Regions from separate parts of the Kiloniella antarctica genome, predicted to be linked through region 4. Evidence: riboswitches for the same ligand, from Rfam matches in the RefSeq annotation. Region 4 holds a riboswitch; each other region holds the start of a gene.
What was found. Region 4 has a riboswitch for cobalamin ahead of ACFSKO_RS01210 (hypothetical protein). Riboswitches for the same ligand answer to the same signal wherever they lie in the genome.

Region 1 (7,503 bases), on a different contig from region 4:
GCTAGTTTGGGGGCCTGATCCGGCCCTTAGCTTCGCTTTAGTCGCAGGAGTTGCTGTTCTAATTATTGCTTGCCCTTGCGCGATGGGACTTGCAACCCCGACATCAATCATGGTGGGCACTGGACGGGCTGCTGAGATGGGCGTTTTATTTCGCAAGGGTGATGCTTTGCAAACACTTCAAAAAACGACCATTGTTGCTGTCGACAAAACAGGTACGTTAACAGAAGGTAAACCAGAATTAACTGATATTGAAACCGCAAATGGTTTTTCGGAACAAAAAGTCTTACGTCTCATCGCAGCAGTGGAAAAAAAATCTGAGCACCCAATAGCAGAAGCAATCGTTCGTGCTGCAGAGAAAAAAGAACTTACCATGCCATCTGTGGAAAACTTTTCTTCAGTCACAGGCTATGGAGTTCAAGCCGTTGTCGAAGGAAAGTCAGTCCTTATTGGCGCGGATAGGTTTATGCTACGAGAAGGCATTGATTTGGGTGATCTTAAAGCAATCGGACAAGCTTTGGGTAAGAAAGCAAAAACCCCTCTTTATGCTGCAATCGATGGTCAAGCGGCTGCCATATTTGCTGTTGCTGACCCTATCAAAGAAAGTACCCCTTCTGCCATTCAGGCTTTACATAATCTGGGACTAAAGGTTGCCATGATTACAGGCGACAACAAAGGTACCGCCGAAGCAATCGCTAGAGAACTCGGGATAGATCATGTTATTGCTGAGGTACTACCTGAAGGTAAAGTTGCTGCTTTAAAAGACATGAAAAGTGATTTAGTTACACTCGCTTTTGTAGGAGACGGGATCAACGACGCTCCTGCTCTTGCAACTGCAGATGTCGGAATTGCCATTGGCACAGGTACTGACATCGCCATTGAGTCTGCTGATGTTGTATTAATGTCTGGAGATCTGAGAGGTGTTGTCAACGCATTTGATATTAGTAAACATACAATGAGAAATATCCGTCAAAATCTCTTTTGGGCATTTGGTTATAACACCATTTTAATACCAGTAGCTGCAGGAGTTTTCTACCCAATCAATGGAACAATGCTCTCTCCCGCGTTGGCTGCAGGAGCGATGGCATTGTCCAGTATATTTGTACTCTCGAACGCGCTCCGACTACGTTGGGTGAAACCTGTTTTGTTAGAATAAAGCAGCCTCAGTAAATTATAGATAAGGGATGCACTCGTAGCCTTGTGAACAGCGTTACGAGTGCATCCCTTATAATTAATGAACTAACATTTCTTTGAATAGCACGTCTTTGATTTTAATAGGTGTAGTTGCTGAATTCGCCCTTATCAACAGCTCTTCACGTAGCCGTTGGATACCAGCTGTTCCACTTAAATCATCAATTCGAAGTTCTCTTAAATACACTTGAAAATTATCAACTATTCTTGGCATGACGACTTCAACTAAAGGAATATCCGTCTGTTGTTCTAATTCCAAACTAATCGTGATTTTTAAAAAATGATCTCTATTTCCAGAGGGAATCAAATTTATTAAAAATCCAGGAATTTCATAAAATACAGCAGGGCCAATTACAGGTACAACTTCCTCGACAATTTCTTCTTCCACAGCTTCTTTTGGTGCAAACATACCTGTGAAATATGCCCCTGCAGCAGCAGCAGCAAGAATTAGAATGGGTAAGGCAACGAACAAGACAAGCTTCTTACCAGATAATCCACCTTTAGGTCGGGCCTCGACTTCTAATTCTTCTTCACTGGTCGTATCATCAGCCATAAGATAGTCTTTCGATCTCGATTGGAATAAGAATGTCTGAAATTATATGGGCACAAAAATTTCAGATCTTAATATATTTTAATCCGAAAGCATTAATACCTGTATAATTTTGACTAAATTTTCAATCAAGTTTCTACCTTTAGAATATTCTCTTACATGGTATGCTTCTGATAGAGTATCCCATTCTCTTCTTGAATTTCACGAATATAGCGGATGATGTTTTGGACGTCTACCAGCTGGACTTGCCGCTGAGGCGGCATGTTACCAAATTTCCAGTGATGCTGTCGTACTCCGTTCTTTGATGCCAGTATGAACGATTGATCGCCATGATGACCTGGATTATAAATATTATGGATTAACGGAGGGCCATTACTTGTTCCCGATCCATTGCTTCCGTGACACTGTGCACAACTGTTATTGAAAGCAATTTTTCCTTTTTGGGCTATAACAGAAAATTCAGGAACTTTTATTCCTTCCGAATCAGACATATTTTCAATTATGTTATTAGCAAAAACTCCTCCTACCAGTACCACAAATCCGAGTACAAAAATAATTTGGTATTTGTTTTTCACTTTCATATTCTTAAACTCTTCAAAAATTTTATATTTCATTGTATTCGTTTAATAAGTGTAATCTGTAAATATCAACATTAGGTTTTCTTTTACCTGTTGCCGGGAATTTCTAGTGTAAAGTAGCATGGATTAAAGGTGCCTGTTGTTGAGCTGGATCAAGGTGAAATTTGGTTTTGGGTATACCCCTCGCAAGTTGCCTCTACGTAACGATTTATCACGTCTTCTTTAAGTGGTTCCAGCACTCTTTTGTGTCTCTATTTGGTCCAGAGAAATTCCATTATATCAAAGAGAAATGGGTCTGATAAATGCTGCGCACAGCATACTGGCAGCTTGAACAGAGACCACCAATGATATTATTCTTACGCCTCGATCCGTTGTGACCATGTACAGTCCTCAAGCTATATTTTATATTTATGCTCAAATCACTCTATTTTCTGTCAATAACACAAAAATAAGCGGAGTATAATGCGTATTATCTTAGTGATAATAAGAAAAAAGTAGACGAATACTTCAAAAAATGAGTAGTTTGGGATATATATATTTATATGTATCTGGTCCCCCATAAAGGTTAAATATCTGGGGGTTAATAGGGAATACGGAGGAGTTTACCCATCAGGGAACTTTTAACCGTAGCTGCGCCCGCAACTGTATACGGGGAATTGCAAGTTAAACCCACTGGCCGCAAGGCTGGGAAGGAGCTTGCCATAAAGATCCGGAAGCCAGGAGACCTACCAGTCGATCTTATCAACGTTACCTTACCGACGGGTGTTAACGGTACATGGAGAAAATTATGAACTTATCAATAAATTCAGCGTCTTCTGTTGTTTCACAATCTCGCACTAATGCTGTTATGGCTGCTGCTGTTGCAATGATGTTTGGCATATTTATGGTATATGGAGTTGGCTTTGCCCAATCAGCAAGTCTACACAATGCCGCACATGACACTCGCCATTCTTACGCATTTCCCTGCCATTAATTTTGAAACGGAGAAATATCCGTTAGCGAGATCGATATGTTGAAAAGAATAATGTCAACGGCAATCATTGCCGGATTGGTGGCAGGAATACTTGTGTCTGTTGTACACGAATTCACCACAACACCAATTATCCTATATGCAGAAGAGTACGAAAACAGTGGAGAAAATCACCACACTCTTTTACAAGATGCTACTCAAGGGGGGGTAAAAAAGGCCAATGTGCACAGCGATACTCAAGGCCAGATATATCTGGCCGATACAGATTCAGAAGATGGTCAGGAAGAATGGGGACCTAACAATAGGCTTGAGCGTACGTTCTTTACCTCATTGGCTAATATACTGACGGGCGTTGGCTTTGCCGCTATTCTTGTTGCTTGTTTCACCTTTTCCGGGGAGAAACTTTCCGGTCGGCGTGGTGTAATTTGGGGTTTGGCTGGTTTTGCTGTTTTTACCTTGGCACCTTCTCTAGGGCTTCCTCCTGAAGTCCCTGGCAGTATGGCCGCAGACCTATCACTTCGCCAAACTTGGTGGATAGCAACGTCTGTTGCAACCGGTGTGGGGTTGTGGGTAATGATTTTTGGCAGTAAGACTCCGATCTATTTACTTGGGCTTCTCTTAATTATCCTGCCCCATGTTATCGGGGCTCCACAACCCACAGAAATAGGTGGGAATGCTCCGCCTGAACTTGCAGGGCAATTTGTTGCAGCTTCGATTGTGGTGAGCGCCATATTCTGGGTTATTCTTGGGTGGACCTCTGGAGCTTTGTGGAAACATTCCGGGGATGTTGCAAAGTAACCTAAAACTTTGGTGTGAAAGCCCTCATTTTAGAGAAGATCTCGCCCTTTTTGGGTGGGGTCTTCTCTTTGAAGACACAGAATTTTATTGTCCTTTGTATTTTCCAGTAAAAACTAAAAAATAAATGATTTCTTAACGTAAGAAAACAGATTAAGTGTATTATGAACTCCTATCTTCAAGTCATATGGCGAACGGTTAGCAAAGACAAAATCACGAATTTGATGGAACCAATAAATATATTAAAAGCTCTCCCTGATTTTGGGTTGGAGCATTGGATAAACAATGGGTCATGCAAAGCTATAGAAAAAAATAATTTTGCTTATTCAAGTGAAGATAGAGATAAGAACTCACCTTGTATTGTTACACTTAAATTTAAGATTTTCCTAAAAAAATCAGACGAATGCTTTCATAAATCTAATTCGGAAAGTTATTATTACAAAGCAATTCCTTTGGCATTTATTGCTGGGAATCTAGGGCCTGAATTTAGATCAAAGATCAAAATCATTTGCGAAAAGCTCATTACGCAAGACATACCGCATTACTCATATTCTACTGATAAAAGGAACCTGACATTCCTGTTCTATAGATCTTCAAATGTTTTACTTGTTTCAGATATTCTTTTTATTTCATTGAAAAATTCTTAAAAAATTAACAAACCTAATGTAATTTATATAGTAATTTTACTATTCAATGAGGAGGTAACTCAAATATAATTTATATAAAAATCTACTATTTTAAGAAAATCATAGGTATATGAAAAAAAATCTTGACCAATTTAATGTCTGACCTTATGTAAAATTAATGTTTAGAACTTTTCGCACCATGATAATGTTGATTTTAGTACTATCTGCTTCTGTTGTGGAAGTTGGTGCTTTTAATCATGACGGCGATGCTAGTCATCATGAGGTGGCTTCTCAAGATACTCTTAACACTATTTCACAAAATTCTGATACACAGAACTCTACTGATGATTGCCAACAGATATTTCATTGTAGTTCTTCGAACACATTATTTCCTCTTATATTAGATCAAAAAAGAGTAAATTTCTTTCAGTACACGCTTTGGAGCTTGACCGAAAGTTTGTCTTTACTTGCTCAAGCTCCAACAGTGGACCTTCGTCCACCACGGTACCTGTAACTCCAACGGGTCGGCTTCATTCGACACGATATTTAGTGTCAAAATTATCAAAATCACAGGTTTTGACGTTGTCGCCCACCACTTCTCAAAAAATCAATTTATCATACTATTACTGCTGGAGTTGCAGATGAAATATACTTTAACAAGCCGTCAGGCCTTTCTTTCTTCTCTCACCGGATTTATTCTTTCAATAGGATTAACTTCTTTTGCTATGGCTGGTGCTGGGCACGGAAGTTCAGAGCAACCTACAATTGGAAAAGCTGGGGATGTCTCTCAAGTAACTAGGACAATTGAAGTTAACCTTGAAGATAATTTTTTCACACCTGAAAAGATTACAGTAGATAAAAACCAAACCGTACGATTTCTAATTTCGAATTCTGGCGAGTTCGTACATGAGTTTAATATAGGTACGGCTGCAATGCATGAAGAACATCAGAAAGAAATGATGATGATGATTGATCATGGCATGTTGGAAGTTGATAAAATTAACCGTGATATGAAAATGGGAGATGGCGAAGCGATGAGCCATGATGATCCAAATTCAGTTCTATTAGAGCCTGGTGAATCTGCCGAAATTATTTGGAGATTTCCTGAATCTGCCGAGCTTGAATTTGCCTGTAATGTCCCTGGACATTATGAGAGTGGTATGGTCGGGGAAATAAATGTTGGCGATAAAGACCATGCAGAAAATGGAACTTCTCATCCTTAATTTTTGTTTTCTCTGTAAAAATTCTTGAGATTTGGCACTGAGGTGTTTTTGATTTAATGCAACTCAGTGCCTAAAGAATTTATGAAAAACAGCATTCAAAAATAACGAATATATATGTCTAAGATAGTCTTGAAAAAGATAATCGATGATCATGGGTATCGTACTTGATGAGGATAAAATTCATGAAACAGTGGCTAATTCGATTTAACACAATAATATACGGTTTTGTTACACTAACTCTTCTCTGGACATCAATTGCAAAAGCTGAAGTCTATGACTTAAGCGTAGATAATATTATCAAAAACACTAATGGTTTTAGTAAAAGCAGTATTGGCTACAACGGTACAACCCCAGGGCCTGTATTGCGGTTTAGTGAAGGAGAAGATGTTACAATTAATGTTACAAACAATCTTAAAGAAAGTACATCTATCCATTGGCATGGATTAATTTTGCCAACAGATATGGATGGAGTTCCTGGCATTAGTTTTGAAGGAATTGCTCCTGGGGAAACGTTTAAGTACCAATTTCCTGTCATGCAATCAGGTACTTATTGGTATCACAGCCATTCCAGCTTTCAGGAGCCTGACGGGGCTTATGGGGCTATCGTCATTACCCCAAAAAAACGCGATCCCTTTAGATATCAACGCGATTATGTTGTTCAACTTACCGATGAACATGAAGACTCTGGCGCAACGATAATGCGTAATTTAAAAATGATGGATGATTATTACAATCGGTCACAACGCACATTAGGCGATTTCTTCTCAGACATCTCGTCTAAGGGTCTTTCAAAAACTTTAGATGATCGCTTGAGTTGGGGTGAGATGCGAATGACCCCTTCTGATATTGAAGATGTACAGGGGTTTACAACTCTGGTAAATGGAAAAACTTCTGAGCAGAACTGGACGGGTATTTTTAAAGCAGATGAAAGAGTACGTCTGCGGTTTATTAATTCGTCTGCTATGACTTATTATGACATACGTATTCCTGGACTTGAAATGACTGTTGTAAGCGCAGATGGCAACAACGTGCAGCCAGTCAAAGTTGATGAGTTACGTATCTCTGTTGCTGAAACATATGATGTCATTGTTCAACCAAAGGAAGATAAAGCTTACACCATTTTTGCAGAATCAATGGGGCGAACAGGTTTTGGTGCCGCAACATTAGCTCCTCGTGAAGGCATGGTTTCTGATATTCCTCAACTAAGAGAAGTTCCTCTCTTAACCATGTCGGATATGGGGATGGATCATGCTGGTATGAATATGTCGGATATGGCAGGCATGGAAGGCATGGAAGGCATGGATCATTCTAAAATGACTGATATGTCCAATATGAAGACTATGGACCATTCCAAAATGTCCAATATGAAAGGAGGAAATATTAGACCAGATCCTTTTTATGCTCCGGGAAGCGGGTTGATGCCTACAGCTGCAAACAGTGGAAAATTTCTTTCTTATTCTGATTTAAAAGCTCAAAAACCTCTTTACAAAGAGCGAAGTGCAACTAGAGAAATTGAATTGAGATTAACTGGAAATATGGGCCGATATAGTTGGTCTATAAATGGAATTAAATA
Region 2 (7,503 bases), on a different contig from region 4:
ACAGGCGGTTTTAGTTTCTGAAGATCAACGTTTTTGCCAACACGCGGGCTTTGATTGGAAACAAATGGGAATTGTCTGGGATGAGCTTTTGTATACAGGGACGGCTTCACGGGGGGCGAGTACCATCTCGATGCAGACTGGCAAGAACCTGTTTCTCTGGCCCTCTCGCAGTAAAGTTCGAAAAGTACTGGAAGTCCCTCTGACACTGATGTTGGAAACACTGTTACCCAAACGAAGGATCTTGGAACTCTATCTTAACATCGCAGAATTTGGGGATGGTATTTATGGGGCTGAGGCCGCAGCCCAAGCGCACTTTAATCGCGCGGCAAAAGGACTGACACGTGCTCAAGCAGCGCGCCTTGCTGCCGTTCTGCCCAATCCCTTGGACCGAAATGCCGCGCGACCAAGTCAGAATGTTCAAAAAGCTGCCAACCGTATTTCAGGAAATATCAGGGTTGCTCCTGCGGCCCTTTGGTCTTGCCTTTAAATTACCTGTTAAAAATATAATTTTAGCCAGATTTTTCTGGCCAATTTTTGCTCGGGATACTGAATTTAAGACATAAGAATTATGAGATTTTATAATAAAGTAGCCTTGAGTGAAATTGTTTTTAAAAGCAAGATTACTTCAGCGGTTTTGTTTTGTATCTTACCAGATAGAATGCTGACCGAATAATATTCCACGGACTTATGTACGCCTTGTTCTGAGTGCAAAAATGAATAGCCGTCGAAATAAAGCACGTTATTGTAAATTATATTTATGCTGATTGAGGTAAAACAGAATGGGTGTTTTTGAGCGGTTTTTGTCCGTTTGGGTTGGCCTTTGTATCGTTGTTGGAATCGTATTGGGTTTATGGCAACCGAGTCTTTTTCAAAAAGTTGCTGGATTAGAAATTGCTCACGTCAACATCGTGGTAGCTGTTTTTATTTGGGTGATGATTTACCCAATGATGGTGCAAATTGATTTCTCTGCCGTAAAGGATGTTGGCCGAAATCCTAAAGGCTTGCTGCTCACCATTGTGATTAATTGGTTGGTAAAGCCATTTACGATGGCGGCATTAGGTTGGTTATTTTTCAAAATTTTATTTGCCGATTTGGTCGATCCATCATCGGCACAAGAATATATTTCGGGGATGATTTTACTCGGTGTTGCGCCATGCACGGCAATGGTATTCGTTTGGTCGCAACTAACCAAAGGCGATCCTAATTATACCTTGGTTCAGGTGTCCGTTAATGACGTGATTATGATTTTTGCGTTTGCGCCTATTTCAGCATTTTTACTTGGAATAAGTGACGTTCAGGTGCCGTGGGAAACATTATTAATCTCAGTTGCTCTTTACGTGTTGTTGCCATTAATTGCAGGTGTGTTTACGCGCAAAATTTTGAACAAAGGTAATAATGAGCAACCCTTAAATGACTTTCTGGCAAGGTTGAAACCTTGGTCAGTTATCGGATTACTCGCAACCGTTGTTCTATTGTTTGGGTTTCAAGCAAATACAATTATTTCGGAACCAGAGACTATTGGATTAATTGCCATACCTTTGTTGATACAAACGTATGGAATTTTTATTATTGCCTACCTTGCAGCCAAATGGATGAAGCTTCCGCACAATATCGCGGCTCCTGCTTGTCTTATTGGTACATCGAATTTCTTTGAATTAGCTGTTGCCGTTGCAATTTCGCTTTTTGGCCTAAACTCTGGTGCCGCTTTGGCCACAGTTGTTGGTGTGTTAGTCGAAGTTCCTGTCATGCTTTCACTGGTTGCGTTGATTAATCGAACTCAACACTGGTTTAAATAGGCGTGAGACTGGCCCGCATATCGGCATATTTCGATATATGGGCATTAAAAGTACAATTGCAGCATTTAGATAACCCTTTTAGGCAGAATATTCTTGTTTGGCTAAAAGATTAGGCCAGATTTTTACCAGTTTTAGCGGAAAGTTAGTTCTCTGATTGCATTTGGGTATGGCAGGGTTAAAACCCGTCGGTTTTGCACTTGTGTTTCATAATATTTTTTGTCACCATCTGCGTGATGGTTTCTGGATATCTAAGCTGAATCCGGGATGAAAAGGGAATACGGTAAGGTGTAACCTCATAGGTGCCAATTCCGTGACTGCCCCCGCAACTGTATGTGGTTAGCCGCTCTGAGAGTACCACTGGATTACTAAAATCCGGGAAGGTTCAGAGAAGCTTTGATCCATAAGTCAGGAGACCTGCCATCGTGTTATTAACTCAAACCGGGCGGGGTGCCTCGGAAAGGATGATAGACATGGCGACAGGCTCTTTTGCGTCACATCACATCGGTTTTCGATCCTCCTCGTGCGTGCACGGAGGGTGCCATGAAACTGATTGCGCGATATCGATATCTCTTATCAAAATTTTGTAAAACGTTTGCACGTCTAGCTTTTAGCACGACGCAGCGAATAGAGAGCCAACACTCTTTTCAGAGATGGTCTTGTCTTTGTTGATAAATATGGATAGTAATGTTATAACATTACGTATTTATTTGTCGTGAATTAGATAAGAAATCCTGTTACATGAATAAAACGGCTTTAGAGGCCTGTAACCTGTCCTGGGGGCCAAACGGGCGCGAGGTTATCCTGCATGAAACCAGCTTTAAGGTTGGTGCCGGACGCATACTTGGCGTCGTTGGGGCCAATGGTGCAGGAAAATCGACCCTGTTGCGGTTGCTGTATCGCTATTACCGTCCTCGAACCGGGCAGGTTCTGGTTGATGGTGAAGATATCCATGCCATGGGGGCCAAGGCTGCTGCGCAACGCATAGCCGCTGTCCTTCAGGAACAACCGACAGACTTTGCCCTCAATGTGCGGGAAATTGTTGCGCTTGGCCGTACGCCGCATCGCAGCGGCCTGTCCGGCTATGGCGCACGCGATGCCGAGATTGTCACATCAGCACTGTCTAAACTCGATTTGTGCGGCTTTGCTGACCGATCATTTGGCACGCTTTCAGGAGGCGAAAGGCAACGAGTCATGGTTGCCCGTGCATTGGCACAAGAACCCCAAATCCTCATTTTGGATGAGCCGACCAATCACCTTGATATTAGGCACCAGCTGGAGGTTCTGACCCTGATCCGGGGCCTGGGGCTGACGATTATTACCTCTTTGCATGATCTCAATCTGGCCAACACATACACCGATGACGTGTTGGTCCTGTCCAAGGGACACAGCCTGGCTTTCGGTCCACCCGAAACGGTGCTGAGCGAAGAACTGATCACCCGTGCTTTTCACGTCAATGCCCGGATCGAGCGACTGGAACCCAGTGGTGAGAACCACTTTACCTATCACCTTTAAGTATCTTGCTCGCTATTAGCGACCTGTTTTGGAGAATACCCATGCGTAAATATATATCCTGTATGAGCCTTTCAGCCTCGGCCTTTGTTCTGGCATTATCGACAACCGCTGTCCGTGCTGCCGACTATCCTGTGAGTGTACAAAGCTGTGATCGAGAAGTTGTTTTTGACGCAGCGCCAAAGTCGGCGGTTTCCAATGATGTAAATCTCACTGAAATGATGCTGGTTCTTGGCCTGCGGGACAAAATGGTGGGCTATACCGGGATTTCCGGATGGAAAACGCTGGATGAAAAAATGCGTGAAGGCGTAGCAGAACTGCCGGAGCTTTCAGAAAAATACCCATCGAAAGAAGTTCTGGTTGGGGCTGATGCGGATTTTTATTTTGCAGGCTGGAACTATGGCATGAAGGTTGGTGGTGAAGTGACGCCAGAGAGCCTCAATCCTTTTGGCATCAAGGTGTACGAACTCACGGAATCCTGTATTCATATCGGGGGCAAGCCAAAGGTATCGATGCAGGATATGTACAATGATATCTTAAATCTTGGTAAAATTTTTGGGGTAGAAGAAAAGGCCAATGACCTTGTTGCAGGTTATGAGGCCGAGTTGGAAGCTTTCCAGTCCACATTGAAGGTGCTAGAGCATCCGGTTCGGGCGTTTGTTTATGATAGTGGTCAAGAAAAACCCTTTACTGCCGGGCGTTATGCGATGCCAACCGCGATGATCGAGGCTGCGGGCGGGCGCAATATCATGGATGACTTTGACAAAAGCTGGGCCAAGGTCGGCTGGGAAGCGGTTGTCGAGCGTAACCCGGAAGTGGTTGTTATCGTGAATTATGGCAATGTCACTGCAGAACAGAAAATTGAGTTCATGAAAAATAACCCAGCCTTTGCCGATATGGATGCCGTTAAAAATGATCGTTTTGTGGTGCTGGAATACGTCGAAGCAACGCCAGGGCCCCGCAACATCAACGCCGTGAAAAAACTCGCAACCGCTTTTCAGGGCAAGTAAATGAGCATCAGCAAAATGGAGGGGCCTCTGTTGCCAGATGAGGCTTCCCGCAGAACTGGCCGAAGAACAGGACGAGGAACGACTTCCCAAAAAACACACGTGTTACAGAGCTTGGTGGTGAAAGCTCTGGTAAAGCCAAGCCGATCATTTGCGCTCATTTTAGTCGTGGGTGTTATGTTTTTGGTATTCTCCATTTGCGTTGCGATCAGTGTCGGGGCCATTTCGGTCCCGATACCAACGGTTTGGGGGATATTTTTAAACAAGATTGTCCCTGGATTCATTGAGCAAACCTGGTCTGCGGGTCGGGAAGCCATCGTTTGGGAAATTCGTTTTCCTCGTACAATCTTGGCGGGACTTGTTGGTGCTGGTTTGGCGCTGGTTGGTGCGACCTTACAAGCCGTAACCCGCAATCCGCTGGCGGACCCGCACTTGCTTGGGATTTCATCAGGTGGGGCTTTTGGTGCTATTTTAGCTCTGTTGCACACGGGGTTATTTATTGGACTTTTTACCGTGCCTTTGTTGGCATTTCTTGGGGCGCTTGGTGCGTCGGCCTTGGTTCTCGGTGTGTCCAGGTTGGCGTCGGCAACCTCATCGGATCGTTTGATTTTGGCAGGGGTTGCTGTCTCTTTTGTGGTGATGGCTGCGGCCAATGTCTTGATCTTTTTGGGTGATCCTCGGGCCACTCATACAGTTGTATTCTGGATGCTTGGCGGGCTGGGTCTGGCGCAGTGGTCTCAACTTATTTACCCGTTGGTTATCTTGATCGGTTGCAGTCTGTTTTTCTGGTTCAAATCCGGTGATCTCAATGCAATGACGGTGGGGGATGAGACGGCTTCTACATTAGGTATTCCCGTGACGCGTTTTCGACTGACAATTTTTATTGTCGGCGCGCTTATTACAGGGGTGATGGTGGCTTTTTCAGGCATTATCGGCTTTGTCGGATTGATGGTCCCGCACATTGTCCGCATGTTTGTCGGCGGTGATTACAAGCGGGTGTTGCTGGCCTCAGCGCTAGTTGGGGCGATATTTTTGATTTGGTCGGATGTTATTGCTCGGACGATTATGGCGCCAGACGATATTCCCATTGGCATTATTACCGGACTGATTGGCGGGTTGTTTTTTATCTGGCTGTTGGGGCGGCGCAATAAGGTTTAGGTTTTTCAACTTAATGACCCAGAAGAAAGACAACTTGGATAGGACAAAAGCTGAAAAGGCAGGATGTCAAAGCTTGAGCTTCTCCTTACTGGAAAACGGACTTTGTGCTTGCTTTCCTCGCAAGGTGGGAAAGAATTTAAATGAAATCCTTATGGACTAATGCTTGGAGAATTGATCCTTAGCTTAAGCAGACCATTTTCAAGATCTCTACCGCAACAATACTCCTAGATGAGTAATTGGTGGTACTTTGTCCGGAAACGAATGTTCAGGAGAATAATGTAGAATAAACCAACACTAATACGATTGATCGCGGTTCCTAGCCTGTTAAAGTAATTTCAAAATTAATGCAAAATCAAACAATAATACCTAAAGGAACATCCGTATGAAATTTTGCAGTTATAATATTCAGTACGGGATCGGCAAGGATGAGCTGGTCAATTTCAACCGGATTGTCGCTGAAATCGGGACCCCGGATGTAATTTGCCTACAAGAGGTGGAGCGCTTTTTACCTGAAACGGGGATGAGCGATCAGGTGCGGGAATTGGCGGCACTCTTCCCAGCTTACCACTGGGTCTATGGTCCGGGGGTGGATGTGGATGCTGATATTGTTGAATCAAATGGTCACGTGCGCCATCGTCGCCGCCAATTTGGTAACATGTTGCTTTCAAAAGCCCCTATCCTGTCGTCTCGTAATCACGTTTTGCCCAAACACGGGTTGCTGGATGCCTTTAGCTTGCAACGTGGACTACTCGAGGGCGTGATTAATACCCCAAGCGGACCGCTGAGGGTATTTTCGACCCACTTTTCACACTGTTCACCGCAAGAACGCCGGGATCAGGCCGAGACGCTGCTGGACATCATTCGCCGTGGCCCGGACCAAGGCGGATCCTGGTCGGGAAACAACGCATCGGCGCATTGGACCGAAACGGGTAACGCCCCACCGATGCCGCATCAGGCAATCGTTATGGGGGATTTCAACTTGACCCCGAAAGATGCTGAATACGATGTTCTGGTTGGTCCTTGGGATGTGGCTCATGGGCGTTTGAGTAAACGTGATAACCTAGTTGATGCGTGGGATTATTCCAAGAGTGGGGATTTTGAACAGCCGACCTGTACGGAACGGGCGCAGGGAAACCGCCCGGTGCGCAGTGTTCGTTTGGACTACGCCTTTGTGACCCCGGATCTTGCGCCCAAAATAAAATCAATGTTTGTCGATGTCGAGGCGCAAGGATCAGATCATGAACCGATTTTTGTCGAGCTGGATCTGTAGGTTGAACAGAATGAGGTTAGGTCAAAAGAGATGAGTAAAGAAATGAGTAAGGGGAGGAAACTCCGAAAGACAATAAAAGAACGCGGTCTTGCGCGTGTGATGGCCGCCCATAGTCCACTATCAGCTCGCCTTGTGCAGGAGGCTGGGTTTGATGGTATTTGGGCCAGCGGTTTTGAGCTATCAGCACTCTATGGCTTGCCCGATGTCAGTTTGGTTTCCATGACCCAGCATCTTGATATGACCCGGGCAATGGCGACACAGACATCTTTACCGATTATTGCAGATATCGATACAGGTTTTGGCAATGCGATCAATGTTATCCACGCGATAAAGGAATATGAGCGTGCTGGTGTTGCGGCAGTTGTTATCGAAGACAAAAGCTTTCCCAAGGTGACAAGTCTGGTCGAAGGTGGCAGACAGGATTTGGTGCCGATCAAAGAGTTTCAGGGCAAAATTGCTGCTGCGATTGATAATAGAACCAGCGCGGATTTTCTGATTATCGCCCGAACAGAGGCACTGATTGCCGGATTGGGGGAGGCCGAGGCGCTGGCGCGTGCGCTGGCTTATGAAGAAGCCGGGGCGGATATGATATTGGTGCATTCCAAACAGGATACGCCCGCCGAGATTGAAAGCTTTGTGCGTAATTGGCAGGGGAAAACACCGATTGTCATCGTGCCAACAGCCTATCCTGAAATGACCGAAAAACAGGCGTTGGCACTGGGTAAAATTAAAGTGCTAATCTATGGAAACCATGCAATCCGGG
Region 3 (7,503 bases), on a different contig from region 4:
TTGATTGTCGTACTCATCACACAAATTGACCGTACATATGACCTATCCGGAAAATCACACCCTGACATTTCGGATGTCCGCTTGCCCAACCCCATTGATTTAACTCTCTTTACCAAAACCTGTTTCTTACATAACGGAGAAATCCAATTTCAGACTGTTGTCTGACACATAATCTAAGCGATCATGTAAAAGTGAGGGGCCAAACCAGAAAAAAATAAAAAACTTATGAATACCCTTGAGTGGCTCCTCATCCTTTTCAAGATTGGTTCTTTATCGAACATCCTGAGTTGTTAAGCTAAATCCTTGTAAGACAATACGCCTTTTAGGAATCTCACATGGACCCAATCGCCTCATACCTGCCAGGTATTTTACTTGCCTTCGGTGCCTTTTCACTTGGGATGTTAAGCCCCGGTCCGAACATCATGTCCGTTATCGGGACATCCATGTCTGTGGGGCGCAAGTCAGGCAAAGCCCTTGCACTTGGCGTGGCCACAGGAACCTTCTTTTGGGGATTACTGGCATTTTGGGGCTTTACCACTGTGTTGTCCCTTTATGCCTCGGTCATGTTTGCCATCAAAATTTTTGGTGCGACTTATCTGCTCTGGCTGGCGTTCAAGTCTTTCCGATCTGCGACCACGACCAAGAAAATTGTTGCGACTGATCTCGGCATTACAGGCAGACCAGCTGCTTATTACCGCCGGGGTTTGTTGATCCAGATGACAAATCCAAAGGCAGCCCTGACCTGGGTTGCTGTGATGTCTTTGGCTGTTGATGCCTCTGCCCCGCTTTGGGTTGGATGCTCCATCGTTTTTGGCACAACCCTGATATCCATATTTGGTCACATGACTTACGCTATTGCCTTTTCAACTGCACCTATGGTCGGCGCCTATCAAAAGGCCCGCAGGTGGATTGAAGCTGGATTGGGGGCTTTTTTCTGTTTTGCCAGCTATAAAATCCTGACGTCTAAATCCTAAATTCAGCCTCTCGGGTGCATTCCGACATTAACCAACCTCTAAGAAACCACTTTTATCTTTCAATGCCGGCGCTTGTCTTTTACCGTTCCTACCAGATTTAAAATATCATTTTGGAACAGTCACATGGCACGCATTGCATTTATTGGAACGGGTTTAATGGGCACGGGTATGGCCGGGCGCTTGATCGATGCGGGCCACGATGTCCATGTCTATAACCGTACCACGTCCCGTGCCGAACCTTTGATAGAACGCGGAGCAACCCTTGCATCAAGCCCCGCAGAAGCCGCGATCGGGGCCGATGCGATCTTTGTTATGGTTGGGGATGATGTCGCCTCGCGCGCGTTGTGGTCTGGTACAAGTGGTATTCTGTCCGCAGATCTAAAACCGGGAGCGCTTGCGATCGAGTGTTCAACCCTGTCCCACGATTGGGTTGTGGAACTCTCAGAGCAGGCAAAAGAAGCCGGACTTGATTACCTCGACTGTCCTGTAACCGGCCTTCCAGAAGCCGCCGCAAGTGGTCTCCTCACCCTGTTTCTAGGCGGCGCGCAATCAACCATCAACAAAGCCATGCCTTTGCTCACGCCCCTTTCAAGGGACCAGATCCACTTTGGCCCGATAGGATCTGGCTCAGCTTATAAACTTATCGTAAATCTGATGGGATCAATTCAGATTGCCGCCGCCGCTGAAGGCTTGATTACCGCCGAACGTGCTGGTCTCGACCTCAACCTCGTTGCCATGGCTTTAGCCTCAGGCGGCTGTGGCAGCCCACAAGTGGCCCGCAACGCTCCCCTAATGGTCGAAGGCGCCCACGAAAAAGACGTGCTGTTTTCCACGAAATGGCGTCTGAAAGACACAGATTACGGTCTGAAATACGCCCAAAAACTTGGCCTCAATCCCGAAATAGGCAAAGCAACACTAAACGCCTTCCAAGCTGCCATGGACGATGGTTATGCTGCGTCTGCCGAAACCAAAGTGATTGAGGCTTTACGTAAAAGGTTACCGGAAGCAGGATAGAAACTTCCTTCCGATCAAAAATTATATTGGTGGCCCTCCCCATCCTTGATCAAGCTCAAGGACGCTTCCCATTACCTTAAGATAAAAACAGAAACTGCCGGGGCATAATTCCGGCTTTGATCATATCTTCAGGTGTCTCAAAAAGTTTGTAAACTGGACGAGGATAATCGGGAAGGCGGTGGAATTCCGTCACGTGCCCAACGCTGTAAGGGGGATTGGTCCTGTAAGTTACCCACTGGTGTTTTATAGAGATCCGGGAAGGGACAGGACCGATGCGAACCCAAGTCAGAAGACCGGCCTGGAGAGCCTTATGCAGCGTGTGGACAAACGCTGCTTTAACTTTCCATTAAGGGGACTGAAATGGAAACGCGCGACCAGACAGTTTTTAATGAAAACATACATACCAAAAACAATACTGCTTCCACCCCCAACTATAACAATCCTGCCTTTACAGATCATAGTTTTAGCGAAGCAGAACGCGACGCGCTTTACCAAACCATCTTTTCCCGGCGTGACGTACGCGGGCAGTTTACATCAAAACCCGTTCCCGAAGAAGTCTTGAGCCGGATATTAACCGCCGCCCACTATGCGCCCTCTGTCGGGTTTATGCAGCCGTGGAATTTCATTCTGATCCGAAAGGATGAGACCAAACAACGGGTACATAATCTGTTTAAAAAGGCCCACGACGAAGCCGCAGATATGTTTGAGGGGGAAAAACGTGATACTTACAAAAACCTCAAACTCGAAGGGATCAAGGAATCTCCGCTTAATATCTGTATCACCTGTGACAAGGACCGCACCGGACCTATCGTGATCGGGCGCACCCATATTAAGGCCATGGATCTCTATAGTACCGTGTGCGCTGTACAAAACCTCTGGCTTGCCGCCCGCTCAGAAGGCGTCGGTGTTGGATGGGTTAGTATTCTGGATCAGAAAAAATTAAAACAAATCCTCAAACTGCCCAAACGAGTGACGCCTGTGGCCTATCTCTGTTTGGGATATGTGTCTGAGTTCTTTGATAAACCTGAACTACAATTGGCAGGATGGTTACCGCGACTGCCCATGGCCGATGTCGTCAACTTTGAAGAGTTTGATAAAACCGCTGACGATCCCTTTGCCACCAGCCTGCTCGAAACCCTGGAACAAAATCAAAGGTCAATCGAAGATGGGCAATACCGCAAATAAGTAACAGCTTTAAGAAAAGCACCCGGCCCCACAAACATATTGGGGTCGGGTGTTCATATCAAAATTAGTCCACTAAAAACACGATACTAATCGGAAACTACCTGACCCGGAGCACGATCCAGCGGGACAATCAAATTCATTTCTATATTCATGATTGCTTCAAAGTACCCATCCTGAACACCCAAATAACGTTTCTCTTGTCTTGGTCCCGTGTTTTTTATCGGATGAAACCCGCGTATTTGGCCGTTATCAACCGCGATAACTGAGTCATCAAATTCTGCGGTAAAAACATCCACAAGAAACTCCCACGCGTCTTTGGCCGTATTCTCTCGTTCTTTCGCGACAAAATTAATAACGATCCCATCTTCACTATCCAATGGGATATCGTGTCTGAGCTGACTGCCCGTCAACTTATAGAACACTGGGAACCTTTCCTCGGTTGGGAGAGGGCCAAGATTACCATTTGTCACAACATCCGGTTCCCAATGCTTATGAAAAATACGCTCCCCCGCATGAACGGCGATCATGTCGATTGAAATTTCAGTTTCCTGTTCCAAAGCACCGTCCAAATGCGAATTGAATTCCAAGATCACAGGCCTTAAAATAAACTCATAGCGCGGAATAACACTGATCTGCTGGGCTGGACCAAAGCTTCGTCGGCCTTCCCCATCTTGTAACACGGTATAAAACAGAAAATTCGATCCACGATTTGGCGGCGCGGGAACGTCGTAAACATGCTGAACTCTGATCGTATTTTCAGGCAGAGGATTACCCCCGACGACCCGGTTTGAGTTTCTGATTTTACGAATATCCAACGTTTCACCCACATCACTGTCGCCCCAAAAAAGCGTAACAAAGCGATGGCTGCTGTCGTATTCGAGCGTTGCGGTTGCCACCACGCTATCGACTGAAAGGTCAAAAGAAACCAAATCATTGGCCAAAGCACGTGACTCAACAGGTTCAACCTCATATATCCGGGAGCTAACCTCCCTTACTTTCGATTTGGAATTAAAGACGGGTTTATCACTATCGTAATGCATATTAGATCCTATACCAGTCGCCTAACAAAAGGCAGGAAGACCATTACCTATGAACACAATATAAAAGGATGGAGGTGAAAATCCCTCATAAAACAAATTACCGATTTCACCGTTCATAAATAACACGAAAGCACTTACATCAAATAAATACAAATGATGGCAAAGTACGTTAATATCAATTCAAATATTAAAACCACTAAGCCATAATAAATAAGTGAATAAACCGTGAAACATAAGAACATCTACATTAAACACAAAATGAACACATGTATTTAAGTTACATTTAGACAAAACACTCAATTAAATAAGACGTAAATCTTAAATACTTTACAGTGAAATACAATTAATGTTCTTCTGAATCAAAGTGATGGTCAAAAATAAAGACTACGATATCTAAAATTCCCCCCTCACCAATTATTTAATTTTTGAGGGTATCCAATTTCATACAGGCATCCGCCTGCCCGCCGTCACAGCTTTTGGTAAAGAGTATAGCCGCTTTTACTTTATCTTGAGCAACACCGCGTCCGTTTTGATACATAAGCCCCAAACGAGTACACCCCGAAATATCGCCACCATCACACCCCTTCTTGTAATGAGCAACAGCCCTGGCCTGATTTTCAACTACGCCAAGGCCTTTATCGTACAACATACCAAGATTGGTACAGCCGTAGGCATCGCCCCCCTTACAACCTTGCCCCACGAAAACAAAAGCCAATAGAGCATCCTCTTCCACGCCCCGCCCCTTGAAATGCATATACCCAAGCGAAGAACAGCCCTTGGGATACCCCTGATCACATGATTTCTTAAAGAAGCTCACCGCCTTTTGATCATTCGCTTGGACACCTCGGCCTTCGCTATACATCTTACCAAGCCCAGTGCACCCTTCCGCATTATCTCCCGCGCAAGCCCGATCATAAAATTCAGCGGCTTTTGTCTCATCTATCTCAACGCTCCCACGGCCCTCACGGCCAAGATAAAGAGTCGCCAATTTCACGCAAGCCTGCGTATCTCCTGCGTCACATAATAAACTATAGTTTGTTATATTTTGTTTATTGTCTTGGGATGAAGCATGTGCAGCTGGAGCCAAGAAAAACGCTAAAACGAAAATAAATGTTAAACCTCGGATATAATCGCTCATTTTAGCTCTTAGCATTTTCTCAAATCACTTTTACTATTAGTCATTGATTTATTTAAGTTTATAGTAAGCTAACGAAAAGGCTAGTTCCCACCGCTCAACAAATCAGGCTTCTAAAATTGTTGAAGAGTATCAAGAAGAAGCAATAAATTACAAGAGATTACACAACCAAGTTTGCACGAATAAATATTCAATTTTTGGTAATAATATTTAAATCAACAGCTTGATCCATATAGTATTTTATTACGTCTTTATTCATGGATTTTAGAGATAATACCCGCAGGATTTTACCTTTTCCAGTGAGAAGGTTCAGATCGTCTTTCATCTTTGCGCCTTTGAGGAAACCAAGGTCGATACCATACGGCATGGTACGCATATGACAGATACCGCCCTGTACGTTCATATAAGTGGTTATGCGCTCTTTTTTAATTTCGGTAATATCCGGAAACGAAAGCAGGTAAGCGCGGGCTTGAAGAAAGAGTTCTTTGTGCTCAGAGAGCAAATCAGTGTCAAATTGCATAAATAGCGTTCCAAATGAAAGAAAGCCATGCTTCTATCACCCCCCTACTGACAGCTATGTGTCAGGAGGTTTTAACTCATTCAAAATCAATTTAGCAAAATCAATTTAGCAAAATCAACTTGGTAAAATTAAATTATCAATCAGAGCAAAACGGCTTCTTCAACAACTCAGGTACACCAGAAACAACCAATACCTTTCACAGGCTATTTGATCGTCGAACTGATTTTGCATTCCCAGATGGTACTATAGCCTGCGGGTGAATTCTCCGCGACAAAAGCAGCGGCAGCATTACAACTCTCAAAATCTACATAGATCTCAGAGCCATCCAAAGTCATTTCCTGTTGACCGTTCACCATTGAAATAAGGAAAAACGTTATTTTAAACATCCTGTATTCCTTTCCTTCTAGCACCATAAATACATACAAGAAATGTGCCATTTAAGATCAAAATTTGGCAAAATATGGGCAATACTCTCGGTTAAGGAATTAATACCAGTGATTAGGTTTTAGGGCCTAATTCCGTTCTCACTAGGGTTAGGTATAGCCCGTTTTTCGCAGAGCGCTGAAAGGGACATTAACAATAAACTTAAGAGACAATTAACCACCACTACCTATGATAGCGTATCGATTAAGAATGGCATTTGATGAGGGTCAAACGATTGAATTAGCCATGATTAAATTTTCATAAGCATTTTTGACTTTAACAATATTGGGATCGTTCGCTGTGTTCAGGCTCCTGAGATATTTCTCAATTACCAGTGCGATTGCCATTTTATTGGTGACCGCTTGCCTTTCCTATCTCTATTGGAAGTCGGAAAATACCAAACTTACCAAGATCATAGAAAGTCAAAACGTAGCCTTGGCTCAATCTTTTGCAAACAACATTTGGCCCAAATATAGCACACACGTAAACAGTGTTTCACACCTTGATGGTGACGCTTTACGCGCTCACCCAAAAACCATCAAAATTCACCAAACTCTCAAAGCACTAACCAAGGGACTGCCTATTCTCAAGGTAAAAATGTATAGTTTGGATGCCCTTACAGTCTATTCCTCTGAGTTTTCACAAATTGGTGCCAGCAAAAAAGGAAATGCCGGTTTTGAATCCACTGTCAAAAACATAAACCCAACAACAAAAAACTCTTTTCGGGAAACCTTTGCATCCTTTGATGGTCCTGTATCTAACCGCTATCTAGTTGAAAGTTACCTGCCCATTATTGGCACGCAAGGTGAGTTGGAAGGCGTATTCGAACTTTATAGTGATGTCACCCCACTGGTGGCCGAGATCAACTGGACAACAATAGAGGTCATACTCTATCTTTTATTTTTTCTAGGCTTGCTCTATGTCTTTTTGTTCTGGATTGTTCGCAACGCTGACACCATAATCGGCAAACAACACGACGACCTTGTTTTGGCCCAAAAAGAAGCGATTACTGCGAACACCGCAAAATCCAATTTCCTCTCCACCATGAGCCACGAAATAAGAACGCCCCTGAACGGCGTTCTGGGATTGGCCCAACTTCTGATTTCAACCGATTTAAATAAAGAACAAAAACATCAGGTCAGTACAATTTTGTCTTCAGGAGAGACCCTGCTTGCGATTATTAACGACGTTCTGGATATGAGCCGTATCGAG
Region 4 (7,503 bases):
AACCAAATAACAGCACACTTGAAAGGGAGAAATGATCATGGAGATGACCACTCTCTTTGTAATAGGCATGTTTGCCACCTTCGGCGTACTCTTATTTAGTGGCTTTCCAGTTGCATGGGTCCTTGCCGGCACGGCCGTTATCTGGACATTTATTGGTATCATTTCAGTTGAACAGTTCGGCGCAGATCTCTGGTTTGACTGGGGCAGCTCAATCGGACTGGTTCCCGAGCGACTTTGGGGACTAGTCGGAAGCGAAACACTGGTTGCCCTGCCCATGTTTATTTTCATGGGTATCATGCTTGACCAATCCGGGGTAGCAGAGCGCCTGATGACAAATATGGTGAAGTTATTTGGCGGCGTTAGAGGTGGTTATGCAGTAACCGTGATTGTAATCGGCGTACTCTTGGCTGCAACTACCGGGATTATCGGTGCTTCCGTTGTCCTACTCGGCATGCTCTCTCTGCCGATAATGATGCGTAGTGGTTATTCAAAAGAACTTGCAGTCGGAACCGCCTGCGCAACGGGAACCCTAGGCATCCTTATCCCCCCATCTATCATGCTGGTTTTGATGGCTGACCGCCTTGCAACGCCGGAAGCATCCGTTGGTGACCTTTTTATGGGCGCCTTCTTCCCAGGTATAATGCTCGGGGCAATGTATGTAACTTATGTGCTGGTTCTCGCTTACCTTAAACCTTCCGTTGCCCCTGTTGACCCAAATCGAGAAAAAGTTGACTTGTCTGTCGCTTGGGATGTTGTAAAGGCCGTCCTGCCAACTGCAGGTTTGATTTTACTGGTTCTAGGATCTATTTTTGCGGGCGTTGCAACCCCAACAGAAGCTTCTGGCGTTGGCGCTGCAGGTGCCATGGCACTGGCAGCGGCAAACAGGCGGTTAAGTCTCAGCGTCATCAAAGATACGCTTTATTCCACCACCAAAACGGCATCCTTTATCTTTGCAATTTTTGTGGGTGCCACAGCTTTTTCCGTCGTATTGCGAGGTCTCGGCGGAGATGAGGTCATTGCAGATGCCCTAACCGGATTGCCCTTTGGTCCCGACGGCGTTTTGCTCACCATACTGTTTATCGTATTTTTACTTGGATTTTTCCTCGATTGGGTCGAAATCACCCTGATCATTTTACCGCTTGTGGCCCCTGTCGTTCAGGCAATGGGGTTCGATCTGGTCTGGTTTACTATCCTGTTCGCTGTCTGTTTGCAAACATCGTTCCTCACACCCCCTGTCGGCTTTGCCCTGTTCTATATTAAAGGGGTATGCCCGCCAGAGATTAAAGTCACCCACATCTACAAAGGTGTCGCGCCCTTTATCCTGCTACAGCTGCTGGGTCTTACCTTGATATATTACTTCCCAAAGATCGTAACCTGGTTGCCGAATGTCGCCTATGGTAACTAATTTGGAATAATGAGCGGATAAAAGAAAAACCCCAAGGTTTCCCTTGAGGTTTTCATGGTGGGCGCAGTAGGGTTTGAACCTACGACCCCTTCGATGTCACCGAAGTGCTCTACCGCTGAGCTATGCGCCCTGTACCCGACGAGTTACCTCTCTCGGTGGAAAGGGAAGTATCAAACTGTTAGATGTTTGACAAGTGTTTAAAGGAAGTTTTCAACAATAGTTACATCTTATTATCTATTGCCCATTTCATCAGGTAAGTTTTAATTTAAACTATCGCCTGGAACTCGCCAAAACCTTTTCAACTTGAATCACCAGTTCTTTAAGATGAAAAGGCTTCGACAATAGAGTTGCTTCTCCAAACATCCCCTCAGCTTCACTAAGAACCACTCCAGAAAATCCTGTGATGAACATCACTCTGATATCAGGATGAAACTGACGCGCAGCCTTCGCGAGATCAATCCCGCCTTTTTCTGGCATCACAACATCTGTCAAAACCAGATCAAAACGATGAAAGGAGAGAGTTTCTTCGGCTTCAAGACCATTTGCTGCTGCGACAACCTTATGCCCAGCACGCTCTAACGCACGCTGCAGATAATACCTCAGATTATCATCATCTTCCGCAAGTAGAATATCTGCCATTGCGTACCAACTTTATAAAACATAAATGTTTATTCAAAATCCCACAGTCCCTTATTGGGTTATTCTACAGACTATAGTAACCTTTAATCATAAGCACAAAATTACAAAATTTAGATGAGAGACTTGGATTGAAGCTAAGAACATCGATGCATAAGAATAAACGACGTACCTTGGCAGAGAACTTATGACTTTTGATATGAACGAGATGGGAAATAAGCAACCGACTCTCCCCACACCGACAACAACGGATCTGGGTATTGGTGTCGTAAATGAAACCGAATCTTATCGCCTGCACCTTCCCCAAGAACAGACTTTGCCGGTTGTTCTCTCCTCCCCCCACAGTGGAAACAATTATCCAACGTCTTTCATCGAAGGCTCACGGCTTGATAGCCATAATCTAAGACGCTCCGAGGATAGTTTCGTAGATGAGCTTTTTCAAAATGCTCCCAAACTTGGAGCACCACTGCTTTGTGCATTATTTCCTCGGGCTTTTGTTGATGCAAACAGAGAACCATTTGAACTCGATCCTCATATGTTTGAGGACGAACTTCCAAGTTACGTCAATACCAACTCACCAAGAGTTGCCGTTGGGCTAGGTACAATTGCGCGAAACGTGACAAGCGATACCCTAATCTATAAAGACAAACTCACTTTTGCAGAAGCAAAAGAGCGGATAGAAAAATTTTACTGGCCCTACCATCAAGTTTTACGGCAACTCGTTGATACAACGAAACGAAAGTTTGGCTTTTGCATCCTCATCGATTGTCACTCCATGCCCATCCTCTCAACCCAAGCGACAAAAAATAACCCAAGGCCCGCCAAAGTCGATTTTGTACTTGGAGACAGATTTGGAAAGTCCAGTTCAAGCATCATCGGTAAAACTGTTGAATCTATTCTCAAGGCTAAAGACTATCGGGTGCTAAACAATACCCCCTATCCTGGCGGCTTTATAACCCAACACTATGGTGAGCCATCTTTGGGAATAAACTGTCTTCAAATTGAAATCTCCAGACATTTATATATGAACGAAGAAGCTATTGAACGACGCCCGGAGATAGACGATATCCGATCTCTCATGGAGCAGATCGTATTAAAGGTCGGAACCATAGACGTAAATTCTCTCGACTATTAAATCGCGCCCAATAAGGTTAGATATAAAGATCCTTATTAAACGACATGCATGGCAGATTTTGCCCGATCTATTAATGTTCTTTCAAAATATAGTGACCCCCTCAAAGATTAATTACCAAAGCCCTCCCAAAAAACACCCTCTCTGAGTATAGGATAAAATGACGTCGACGGGTCCGTTTAATACTTATATTAAGATTTTATAATTACTAAATATTTCAACACTTAAAGCATCATACCATCGAGAAATTATCTGCAAAAACCTTCCCCACCTTACTTCTATAGCAATCAATAGTTAACCGATTCTCCAAACTCGCTGGCCTTATATTTGCACTGTTAAAGAAGGTACAGAACTTCCCGTCAAAATTTTGACCTCAGCTAAGGAGGAGAGAATGTTACACTCAGAGCACCGTCAAGACTTTCTTATTCGTAAAAATGAAGAACCTATAAAAATTTTGGCATTCAAAGAAGACGAAGCCAAAAATTATATAGGCCGTGTTACCCGGCGGTTCCCAAAGGCACATTGGGAAATTCTCCCAAGAATGTTGCCAATCCAAACAGATTAAGAACTCAAAAAATCCACTGCCAAGCTAACAAGAGTGACTATCATAAAGATGCTTGATCAACAGCAAGATATATACTGGCATATATCTTGCTGAGAAGGAGGGGAGAGGAGAAGTAATATGGTACCCCGTAATTTAGTTTTATTTTTCAGTGCAAGTCTTTTGGCCACCGTTTTAACGGGCCAGCACGCCTTATCCCAAGAGATCAAAGGTAATAGCGACATCTGTGCTGGCATTATAACAAAAACAGAAATGCAGAAAACCATTCCGCTTCACCTTCTCCGCGCGATTTCTTTGGTCGAATCAGGAAAATGGGACAAGAAAAAGGGGGCAAGAGTTGCCTGGCCCTGGACTGTAATGGCAGAGGGGAAAGGCAGATATCTCCACTCAAAAGAAGCTGCAATCAATGAGGTGCGCAAGCTCAAGGCCAAGGGCGTAAGGAACATCGACGTTGGTTGTATGCAAGTTAACCTTCATCATCACGCCAAAGCTTTTTCTAATTTAGAGGCCGCCTTCGACCCACAGACAAACGTTGCCTATGCTGCTCAATTTCTCATTGATTTACGTAAAAAATCTCCATCATGGACTTCTGCTGTTGGACGCTATCATTCATATAACCAAGAATTTAGCACTCCCTACAGGCGCAAAGTTCTTAAAGCTTGGAGGGATGAAAAACATCGTCTTAATAAAGAAATGCGAATTGCGGCCTTAGAAAAAAAGGCGATAAAGCAAGCCGCCATTAAGGCCAGACAGCCCGGCGCCATTTCTGTAACACATATCAAGGTTGAGGCTGATCCCAAGCTTATCAAAAACGTGCCCAAATCGAGCCCACGAAAGAAAAATATTACTAAAAACACCCCCGCGGACAACAACATCACCAAAAATGTATCGACACCGACACCGACACCGACACAAATGATTATTGCGGATACTCCTAAACAATCATTGGATAATCGCTCTATCGCGACACGACTATTTTACACTATCAAGAAACAAGAATCCTAACGTCCGATTTGAAACCAAGTAGAGCAAATATGACATATGCGACACTTTCTTAAACGGATGAGGCTTTCTTCTCTAATTTACCGATCAAACACTCTCCACCAATTGACACTCGCCCCATTCCTCAAGTAACGTTTCCTAAATCGCGAGGTTCCCCCTGTGGGATGAAAAGGGAATTTGGTGACGTCCGAAAGGATTGAGTCCAAAGCTGCCCCCGCAACTGTAAGTGGTTAGACTTTGTCATGTTGCCCACTGATCTCAACAAGGAGATCGGGAAGGATTAGACAAAAGTTGATGATCCATGAGCCAGGAGACCTGCCATCGCATTGTTCAACCATTAACCCGGGCGGGGTGCACCGGAGGAGATAGTACAATGTCGACTCTTACGACTGATATCGGTCATACTGAAACATTTTCACATACAAAACTCAATGACGACCCCAAGTCGATTATCCATCAAATGGTAATGATCGACAGCTGCAAACGTACGCCTGCCGAAGACGCTATCCTGGCTTGGATTTTGAGTCTCCCAAACGAGCTTGATCCAGCATCAGCCGCCAAACGCTTGCTGGATAAATACGAGGATCTCGCAGTAAAATCCAATGAAGGAGCGATCAAAACCCTTGGATTTTTAAAACAAACAGCAGAGTATCCCCAATCCCGCCTGTCGAATTGTCGACGGAAGACCAGATCCCAACGTAGATATCACAACTGAAAAAAAGACGAAGGCAGACACCGCGACCTTTGGCGAACACATACTGTGTCTAATCTAAAGAGTCTTTTTGTCCTCCTTTTTCTCTCTGCCAATAAGCTTGTTTAAAATAAGATTTTACTGATAAATAGAAAAGGTTGGCTTGTGTTTTCATATAAAGGGGCTGACCTTTTCTAATCATGACGTCTTTTTTATTGTCAATCGACACAGCAGGCTTTTTTGACCGATCAATACAAACGCATTCTTGTTCTTGCGACCCCCCTTATCATCTCTAATCTGACGGTCCCTCTATTAGGGGCTGTCGACACTGCCGTGATGGGTCATCTCCCTGATCCGGCTTATATTGGTGGTGTCGCAGTGGGGAGCACAATTTTCAGCTTCTTATTTTGGGGTTTCGGGTTTCTTAAAATGGGTACTGTTGGCTTTACAGCTCAATCCTTTGGTGCCGAAAACAAAGACGAGCAACAGGCCTCGTTACTGCGTCCGCTTGTACTCTCGATTATGCTTGGCTGTCTGCTGATACTTTTCCAAGCCCCCCTATTAAAGCTATGTGTTGATTTGATTGACGGAAGCGAGCAAGTTCGTACTCTATCCCTTGATTACAGCTACATACGGATATGGAGTGCTCCGGTAACCCTCGCAAACTATGCCGTTATTGGGTGGTTGATTGGAAAAGGGGAGCCACGCTTAACTTTCCTGCTTCAAGTTCTAATCAATACTGTAAATATCCTCTTGGATTTACTTTTTGTTATTGAGCTTGGTTGGGGTGTGGAGGGCGTGGCGCTGGCCACTGTTATTGCAGAAGCTGTTGGCCTCATTGCCGGAATTTGGTTCATCCTGAAACGTTCTCATTTTCTCGAACAAAAAATAAAGTGGGGAAATGTACTTGAAGCATCCCATATTCGGTCCCTCTTTACGGTAAACCGCGACATATTTATCCGAACATTATGTCTGATCTTCTCTTTTGCCTACTTCACACGTGTTGGAGCTAATCTTGGTGACAGCACACTTGCTGCAAATGCAATTCTAATGCAATTCATGTATTTTTCTGCTTATGGGCTGGATGGCTTTGCACATGCGGCAGAAATAACGACGGGCTATGCCAAAGGTAAAAAAGACAACACCGAATTTCGAAATGTCGTAAAAGCCAGCAGCTTTATGGCCTTACTTACCTCGGTCGTTTTTTCTCTGATTTTCTATCTTTCAGGATCAATGATTATTGGCCTATTTACCGATATCAACAGTGTAAAAGAAATTGCCCATAACTATCTACCATGGGTCATTTTAATGCCTATGATTAGTGTCACAAGTTTTCAACTTGATGGCATATTCATAGGCACGACACAAACCAAAGAGCTTAGGAATGCAATGATCCAATGCTTGATTATATTCTTAGGTAGCTGTTGGATTTTCGTACCTTTATGGGGAAATCACGGTCTCTGGTTCTCGATGTCAATTTATATGGCGGCCCGTGGACTTACTTTATTGAGGTATTACCCTGCACTTGCTCGATCTATTGGATAATTCACGATCAACTCCCCCCTACTTCTTGAAGAGAGTTTTAATCGGTGTTTTGTGGAAGAGAGACAATGATGGATAGCCCCCCGTCCTGTCGGTTTTCAGCACGGACATAGCCTCCAATCGCCTCGACATTCCGTCGGACAATCCAGAGCCCAATCCCCATATGGTTATTACTACTGGCCGTTTCGTCGAGATCTTGATTGGATTTGCGCGGACGATAAGACACATAACGCTCAAATATCCGCTCCAGCTCGCTTTCCGGGACACCAGGCCCACGGTCCCGCACAGCAAGTTCTGCGGTTTTCTTGCCGTTGATCAATTCGACCGTCACCGTTGTTCCCCGCGGAGAAACTTCCAATGCATTATCAATGATATTTTCCAAGATCGTCTCAAGCATATCTTCGCCAGCCAACACGGAAATTTCATGATCGATAGAACTTTGAAGAATCACTCCTTGCTCAGAGAAACTCACATTGTAGGCCTCTAACATACGAAGTAACAAAGCAGAAAGGCCAATATTTTCACGAGGTGGG

Region 1: linked by a shared signal. The riboswitch ahead of ACFSKO_RS18770 (CbtB domain-containing protein) and the one ahead of ACFSKO_RS01210 (hypothetical protein) in region 4 are both predicted to bind cobalamin.
Region 2: linked by a shared signal. The riboswitch ahead of ACFSKO_RS09975 (ABC transporter ATP-binding protein) and the one ahead of ACFSKO_RS01210 (hypothetical protein) in region 4 are both predicted to bind cobalamin.
Region 3: linked by a shared signal. The riboswitch ahead of bluB (5,6-dimethylbenzimidazole synthase) and the one ahead of ACFSKO_RS01210 (hypothetical protein) in region 4 are both predicted to bind cobalamin.

The regions. Positions count from the first base shown of each region.
Region 1 is NZ_JBHUII010000013.1:28,646-36,148, reverse strand. Features, by position in the region: gene ACFSKO_RS18785 (heavy metal translocating P-type ATPase) at 1-1,153, shown strand, start outside; gene ACFSKO_RS18780 (flagellar basal body-associated FliL family protein) at 1,229-1,741, opposite strand; gene ACFSKO_RS18775 (c-type cytochrome) at 1,894-2,352, opposite strand; cobalamin riboswitch at 2,849-3,063, shown strand; gene ACFSKO_RS18770 (CbtB domain-containing protein) at 3,104-3,289, shown strand; gene ACFSKO_RS18765 (CbtA family protein) at 3,326-4,084, shown strand; gene ACFSKO_RS18760 (hypothetical protein) at 4,886-5,221, shown strand; gene ACFSKO_RS18755 (cupredoxin domain-containing protein) at 5,349-5,930, shown strand; gene ACFSKO_RS18750 (copper resistance system multicopper oxidase) at 6,113-7,503, shown strand, end outside.
Region 2 is NZ_JBHUII010000004.1:614,468-621,970, reverse strand. Features, by position in the region: gene mtgA (monofunctional biosynthetic peptidoglycan transglycosylase) at 1-487, shown strand, start outside; gene arsB (ACR3 family arsenite efflux transporter) at 780-1,796, shown strand; cobalamin riboswitch at 2,014-2,232, shown strand; gene ACFSKO_RS09975 (ABC transporter ATP-binding protein) at 2,535-3,308, shown strand; gene ACFSKO_RS09970 (ABC transporter substrate-binding protein) at 3,350-4,315, shown strand; gene ACFSKO_RS09965 (FecCD family ABC transporter permease) at 4,316-5,470, shown strand; gene ACFSKO_RS09960 (endonuclease/exonuclease/phosphatase family protein) at 5,853-6,740, shown strand; gene ACFSKO_RS09955 (isocitrate lyase/phosphoenolpyruvate mutase family protein) at 6,771-7,503, shown strand, end outside.
Region 3 is NZ_JBHUII010000004.1:396,712-404,214, forward strand. Features, by position in the region: gene ACFSKO_RS08835 (DNA helicase) at 1-165, shown strand, start outside; gene ACFSKO_RS08840 (LysE family translocator) at 336-974, shown strand; gene ACFSKO_RS08845 (NAD(P)-dependent oxidoreductase) at 1,098-1,988, shown strand; cobalamin riboswitch at 2,102-2,304, shown strand; gene bluB (5,6-dimethylbenzimidazole synthase) at 2,349-3,173, shown strand; gene ACFSKO_RS08855 (hypothetical protein) at 3,260-4,213, opposite strand; gene ACFSKO_RS08860 (tetratricopeptide repeat protein) at 4,632-5,351, opposite strand; gene ACFSKO_RS08865 (hypothetical protein) at 5,539-5,868, opposite strand; gene ACFSKO_RS08870 (hypothetical protein) at 6,072-6,254, opposite strand; gene ACFSKO_RS08875 (ATP-binding protein) at 6,592-7,503, shown strand, end outside.
Region 4 is NZ_JBHUII010000001.1:249,055-256,557, forward strand. Features, by position in the region: gene ACFSKO_RS01175 (TRAP transporter small permease subunit) at 1-35, shown strand, start outside; gene ACFSKO_RS01180 (TRAP transporter large permease) at 38-1,405, shown strand; tRNA gene ACFSKO_RS01185 (tRNA-Val) at 1,461-1,535, opposite strand; gene ACFSKO_RS01190 (response regulator) at 1,676-2,044, opposite strand; gene ACFSKO_RS01195 (N-formylglutamate amidohydrolase) at 2,229-3,176, shown strand; gene ACFSKO_RS01200 (hypothetical protein) at 3,565-3,738, shown strand; gene ACFSKO_RS01205 (transglycosylase SLT domain-containing protein) at 3,856-4,740, shown strand; cobalamin riboswitch at 4,870-5,074, shown strand; gene ACFSKO_RS01210 (hypothetical protein) at 5,111-5,452, shown strand; gene ACFSKO_RS01215 (MATE family efflux transporter) at 5,669-6,973, shown strand; gene ACFSKO_RS01220 (sensor histidine kinase) at 7,011-7,503, opposite strand, start outside.